DNA from 3 places in the Bacillus sp. es.036 genome. Region 2 is predicted to be linked to each of the others. Evidence: predicted binding sites of a transcription regulator. Region 2 holds the regulator's gene; each other region holds the start of a gene.

Region 1 (2,274 bases), 900 kb from region 2:
AACCTCCAATTTCGGGGGTTTTTTTACTCATTTTTGTATCTAATCACAATTTCAGCTTTCACTTCTTTGAAGATAGGGTATAATACCTATCGTAATCTATAGGAGTGTGATACTTGTGAGGAAAAAAGTATGGATTCTGGTATTAGTTGCCGGTTCTCTAGCTATTTTACTAGCGCTGGCTGAAAATCAAACCGATTTTCTTAGAACCAATGCAAACGAAATGCCCGAGAACGATTCAGAATCTAAGAAGAAAAACATTACGTACTATACCAAATATTATCAAACGAAAAAGAGCATATATGACTCTTATACTCACAAAGACAGTGAGACAATTTTCCTTGGTGATAGCTTGACTGATTATTATGAATGGGGAGAAGCTCTCAGTGATCACGAGGTATTAAATCGAGGCATTGCTGGTGATACAACCACTGGAGTACTTAACCGAATCGATGAGGTGGTAAAAGCGAAACCTGATCGGGTGTATTTATTAATTGGGATTAACGATATGATTGCAGGTCAGTCTATTAATAAAATTGAGACAAACTATAAGCAGATTCTTGATATTCTGAAGACGCGATCTCCTAATACAAAGGTGTACGTTCAAAGTTTGTTCCCCGTTAACACGGCATTAACTGGTCATCCTCTTAATAACGCCACAATTCGTGATTTAAACAAGCGTTTAGAAGACCTCTCAAATCTGTATGATTATCAATATATCGATATTTATCCAGAGCTAGTCGAATTTGGGCAGTTGAATAAAGATTTTACGTTCGATGGTCTTCATCTCAATGGAGAAGGTTATCGCATTTGGACTCGAAAAATTCTTTCTACGTACAATACAAATGAAGATGCTGAAAAGTAATCACAACAATTCAGCAATCCGTTATCGCTTTTTCGCTTTTGTGTGTTAAACTACAATAGACCAACCTTAAAATGCTTCGGAGGGAAACCTTCGGAGTTCTTTTTTTAACTCCTCACTGGAATTTACTTTGGAATTCTTTCAAAGAGTATAACGCTAGAATTTGTTCAACCTTAAATGTTCGAACATCCCCTCTTAAGTAACAGTACCCAATAATTTCTTGTTCGTTTACATGGAGTATCCTAACAATTCTCTTAGTAATCTTGTTTTGCCCAGAAACATAGATCATTTCTACTTTTTTCTGATGTTTTAAGTGGTTTTTTATATTCTTATACATGAGACACTTCCTTCCCATACGATCATTTGTTCTTATTGTATGCCAAACAAACGTTCTTAACCACTACATTTCATCGATTGACATTGCTCTTTTTTCCATTTGGAAGTTAGGCTGAGTAAATTAAAAAACCCCGCTTTTTAGCAGGGTTACGCACCACTTTCTTTTCGATTTCGATAAAACTCATGAAACAATTTCATTAGTGCTCTTTTTTCAATTCTAGAAACATAACTTCGAGAAATACCAAGCTGCCTCGCAATTTCCCGCTGTGTCAATTCTTTTTCAAGGTTTAAACCAAACCGTCCCACAATGACTTCCTTTTCACGATCATCTAGAATATGAATGTATTCATAGATCTTCTTTTTCTCCATATTAAGTTGAATTAACTCTACAATATCTTCCGTTTCTGCTTTTAAAACGTCAATAAGTGAAATCTCATTGCCTTCCTTATCCTGACCGATTGGATCATGTAGAGACACATCTTTTTTTGTCTTTTTCAAAGCCCGTAAGTGCATGAGAATTTCGTTTTCAATACACCTTGCTGCATAGGTTGCTAGCTTTGTGCCTTTATCTGTTGAATAACTTTCAATTGCTTTGATTAAACCAATTGTACCGATCGAGATAAGATCTTCAGGATCTTCGCCAGTATTTTCAAACTTTTTCACAATATGGGCCACGAGACGGAGGTTGTGTTCGATGAGCCGATTTCTTGCATCTTCATCTCCTTCAGCCATTAATTCTAAATACTTTCTTTCATCTTTTCTAGAAAGAGGCTGGGGGAAGGCATTGTTTTTCACAAATGAGACAAAGAAAAGAACTTCCTTACAAACGTAAGCAAGTGCTGCCAGTAAGGACACATACTCACCTCCCATTGATGGGCTGTTACTATATCTTAAGCTTATGTAATTGCCTACCCCCACGTGTCTGTCCTTCTGGAATTTTAGATCAAAAAAATAAGACGCCCCTCAGAAAGCAAACGTCTCATCACTCATCATGATTTCTCTTCTTTTCTTTTATCCATTTCTCAGACATAAACTCTTCCCTTAAATAACGATGATGAGCTGAATACCGACCATATTTC
Region 2 (2,274 bases):
TCTTCGATCGGTACTTCAACACGGTCTCTTCCACCGTTATTTTGATGACTTAAATTTCGCTGCGGTCGATAGCCTTCTTTCACCGCCTTATCCATACCGCGTTTGATTTTCAAGTTGTGAAGCTTTCGCTGAAATTCTTCGACAATACTTACAATTTCAAGCACCATTGAATCAGCTTCCGATAATTGAAGTTCTCCATTTTGATTTACCGTATAAATGGTTCCGCCGTATTTGTGAACGGCATGAAGAAGAGCAATTTTAGCGTTCCCTCGTCCAAGTCTTGTTTCATCTTGAATGAGCAATGCTTCGACTTGCCCTTCTTTTAACAAATCCAGTACCTCGAGTATGCCATCGCGATCAATGTCATACCCGCTGTGTTTTTCTTCAATCATTCGGTGAACGGTAAAACCTGACTGTGATGCAAAACGTTGCAATTCTTCTTTTTGCCTTGCAAGAGACGACTCCTGCGCTTCTTTTTTTGTGCTTACTCGGCAATAAATAACGGCGTTCATTCTTTATTCTGTACCCCCAAGTGCGGTAGCGTTCGCTTCAACAGGGATGATGAGAGTATCTCCTGCTGTAATTCGATTAGCATCTATGCGATTAGCGTCTTCAACCCAGCTAACAAATTTCTGATCAGACAATTCATGTGCGGAACGATATTCATCAGCAATTTCTAAAACCGTATCACCGTGCTCCAGTTGAATCGTTGTATACCGATCATACTCCTCAGCTGCAGCTGTTCGCAAAGATACGAACACAATAATTAACACAGCTACAAAAGATATAATGACAAGAAAATCAATTCCAGACAAGCCCCCAGCTTGCTTTCTCATCCCAATCACCCCATATACGAATATTTGTTCTGTTTTTAGTATAATCAGAACCCCTGTTCGTGTCAACTAGTAACTTCGAACTTATGTTTGTATGCGAACAAAAATTCTGGTATACTAGTAACAAATAGATAGATTGGAACGAGGTGCCAGAAATATGAAACTATCAAAGCGTCAGCAGGACATTCTGGACTTTATTAAAGTCGAAGTAAAACAAAAAGGTTATCCACCGTCTGTTAGAGAAATCGGCGAAGCCGTTGGACTTGCTTCAAGCTCAACTGTCCATGGCCACCTGGCAAGACTCGAGAAAAAAGGTTATATCAGAAGAGACCCAACAAAGCCAAGAGCCATTGAAGTGTTGGGCCTTGATGAAGCGATCGACATCCCACGTCAGCACACGGTTAATGTTCCTGTCATTGGTAAAGTAACAGCTGGTCAACCAATCACAGCGATTGAAAATGTTGAAGAGTACTTCCCTCTTCCGGAGCAGTTCGCTCAGGATGAAGAGCATACATTCATTCTTGTCATCGAAGGGGATAGTATGATTGAAGCTGGTATTTATAACGGTGATATGGTTATCGTGAAGCAGCAACCAACTGCAAATAACGGAGACATCGTTGTTGCGATGACGGACGATGGCGAAGCAACGGTAAAACGTTTCTTTAAAGAAAGCAACTACTTCCGACTTCAGCCGGAAAACTCATCGATGGAACCAATCATTCTTGATAATGTTTCGATCCTTGGTAAAGTGGTTGGTGTTTTCCGCTCAATCCACTAGAAGCGCAAATTGCGCTTCTTTTTTTTATGATCGATTACTACTTGAAGGTCGCTCTCTTAATCGTAACGAGACAATCCACATCTTCATAACTTGTGATGATAGTAAGATGATGAGGTGATTGTAATGGTACAAAAAGAAGTTCAAGAACTTTTAAACACACTGATTCAAATTGAACACATTTCAACCACGCTATATTTAGCGATGTCTGCTTACTTGGATCGAAAGAATTATACTGGAATGGCCAGTTGGTTAAGAATTCAATCTGATGAAGAACGAACGCATCTTCTTACTCTAATTAATTACTTAGCCGGTAAAGATGGCGTTGTTAAATTAGGTGCTCTCCCAGAACAATCGACAGACTTTGGAACGCCGCTCGAAACGTTCCAGCAAGTTTTAGAACACGAACAGTATGTTACGAATTCTTATCGTCAGGCTTATAACTACATCAAAAAAATTGATCCGCAAACGGCCGTCATCGTTCAGGATTTCCTACGCGAACAGATTGACGAAGAAGCACAGGCACTTACGATTGTCGAAAGGCTGAAATTAGCAGGAGATAACACGTCCGCACTCTTACTGATCGATCAAGAACTTGGTCAGAGGCAGCCAGGATAAAATTTCTACTTAAAACCTACAAAAGACCCCAACCTTCATAAGTAAGAA
Region 3 (2,274 bases), 960 kb from region 2:
ATCGCAAAGGTTTACTGATCATTGACCGCTCTGAAAGCGAAATTGATGGAGAGGAATTATTGCTTCAGGTCATTGAAGCTGGTGCAGAAGAAATGGAAACAACGGAGGAAGCGTATGAGATTTATACGGATCCACAAGAGTTTCAGGTGGTTAAGCATCAGCTAGAAGCAGACGGCTTAACATTCTCATCTGCTGAGGTCACAATGATTCCAGAAACGTATGCCCCTCTAGAGGACGAAGATGGTATTAACATGGTGAAGCTAATTGAACAGCTTGAAGATAATGATGATGTGCAAGAAGTATATCATAATGCGGAAATAAATGATGAGGTTTATGAGCAACTTTAAGCTACAGATTTTCTGTAGCTTTTTTTGATGAATAGAGAGAGAAAAGTTGGAAACGCTAACGGCATGAACTTATTGAATATGGAAGAAAGGTGTTGAAGATATATGAAAAACCTTTATCCACTCATTCTGTTAGGTTTCCTTCTAGTTTTTGGTGGAACATCTGCCGAAGCTTTTGAGCCTAATAACGGTTTAGCAACGGTAACATCAGAGTCTCTACTAGAAGAAGGGCCGTTAGTCATTGAAGTAGAACTACGAACGAATTATGCTGATGGTGTGACAACAAAACAATCCGTATATGAAACGATCTGGGCAATGGAGGATTTTTGGAGTCAATATGCAGACTGGCAACTTGTGGATCAGGAAGAAGGAAAAATGGTTTTTGAACGGAATTTTGAAGACATTTCACCTGCAAGTAAACAAAATGGTCATTTTGGTTTAACGAAGGATGGTGTTCTTACCATTTTTGATGGTGACCCTGCCGATGAGAAAGTGATTCAAACGTTCTTCCAAATTGATGTAGGGAAGCTTGAAAGTCAAAGGCGAGAACAACTTATGGATGGTATACCTGTAGAGTCATGGTATCAGTTTGAAGATGTGATTCAATCTTTTTCGAAAATCAAAAGCGAACCTGTCCAATAGGACAGGTTTTTGCGTTTAATTTACGCTTCCTTCCGCTTTTCGTGAGATCCACCTGCAGTGGGCAGACACTCGGTCACTTCAAACTATAACTAGAACACCAAAAGCGTGTTCTGGTTCAAGAGCTTCAATATCTCCGTTACTAAACGCTCGTCTCCGCTTTTCATGTCTAGCTGCGCGGGCCAAATCCTCCGGCTGTTTCACCCAATCGAATGAGACAAAAAGCGTCTCAATCTCATGGGTTCCAACATCCTGCGGATTTTAACCGGCCCGCTCCGCTTTTCATGTTTTTATGGTAGAATGGAGAGATAGAAATACACGTTCGTATGTACAGGGGAGAGAGTAGCTTTGATTGAATATATTAAAGGCACGGTTGAATATATTGATACAGAATACATTGTGGTGGAGTCCAATTCGATTGGCTATAAAATCTATTGTGGCAATCCGTTTGAGTTTCAGAAATATCGAAATCAATCGATCCAAATTTTTACGCACCATTATGTGAGAGAAGATCTTATTGCTCTTTATGGTTTCCCAAGCCGAGAAGAGCGCCTTTTATTTGAAAAACTGTTAAATGTATCAGGGATTGGTCCTAAAGGTGCGGTTGCTATTTTAGCGACTGGCGAACCGGACAAGGTAGTTAGTGCCATCGAGATGGAAGATGAAAAATTCTTGACGAAGTTTCCTGGAGTAGGAAAGAAAACAGCTCGTCAAATTATCCTTGATTTAAAAGGAAAGCTGAAAGGTTTTGGAACTCCAATAGAAGGATTATTTGCAGTTGACGAGGTGCAAGAAGAAGGCGCTCATGAACTTGATGAAGCGCTAGAAGCATTGAAAGCACTTGGCTATGCAGACCGAGAAATTAAGAAGGTTAAACCAAAACTGTTAGAAGAAACGCTAACAACCGATCAGTATATTAAGAAAGCCCTTCAGCTTATGCTGAAGCAATAAGGAGGGAGTAACGTGGAAGATCGCATTCTATCTGGAGAACAAGTCGGTGACGACTCATCCGTAGAATATAGCCTCCGTCCTCAGCGATTAGCTCAGTATATTGGACAAGAAAAAGTAAAGCGAAATCTTGAAGTGTTTATTGAAGCGGCAAAAATGCGCGAAGAGCCTCTGGATCATGTTTTGTTATATGGTCCTCCAGGCCTCGGTAAAACGACCCTTTCCGCTATCATTGCTAATGAGATGGAAGTGAATTTGCGTACAACATCAGGTCCTGCCATCGAACGACCAGGGGATTTAGCAGCTATTTTAACGGCCCTTGAACCTGGAGATGTTTTATTTA

The links. The regulator LexA, encoded in region 2, represses DNA repair genes until DNA is damaged. The targets are predictions, from matches to a motif close to CGAACATATGTTCG.
Region 1: a site for LexA is predicted at 1,240-1,253, ahead of ATG70_RS23030 (WYL domain-containing protein). Genes of this name have one in related genera too.
Region 3: a site for LexA is predicted at 1,295-1,308, ahead of ruvA (Holliday junction branch migration protein RuvA). Genes of this name have one in related genera too.

Annotation. Positions count from the first base shown of each region.
Region 1 is NZ_PDIZ01000001.1:2,123,989-2,126,262, forward strand. It holds gene yfkAB (radical SAM/CxCxxxxC motif protein YfkAB) at 1-1, shown strand, start outside; gene ATG70_RS10935 (GDSL-type esterase/lipase family protein) at 116-862, shown strand; gene ATG70_RS23030 (WYL domain-containing protein) at 975-1,214, opposite strand; gene sigK (RNA polymerase sporulation sigma factor SigK) at 1,343-2,050, opposite strand; gene ATG70_RS22500 (hypothetical protein) at 2,178-2,274, opposite strand, start outside.
Region 2 is NZ_PDIZ01000001.1:1,220,029-1,222,302, reverse strand. It holds gene ATG70_RS06290 (YneB family resolvase-like protein) at 1-512, opposite strand, end outside; gene yneA (cell division suppressor protein YneA) at 516-836, opposite strand; gene lexA (transcriptional repressor LexA) at 991-1,611, shown strand; gene ATG70_RS06275 (ferritin) at 1,735-2,226, shown strand.
Region 3 is NZ_PDIZ01000001.1:2,183,110-2,185,383, reverse strand. It holds gene ATG70_RS11245 (YebC/PmpR family DNA-binding transcriptional regulator) at 1-347, shown strand, start outside; gene ATG70_RS11240 (BofC C-terminal domain-containing protein) at 450-986, shown strand; gene ruvA (Holliday junction branch migration protein RuvA) at 1,332-1,934, shown strand; gene ruvB (Holliday junction branch migration DNA helicase RuvB) at 1,947-2,274, shown strand, end outside.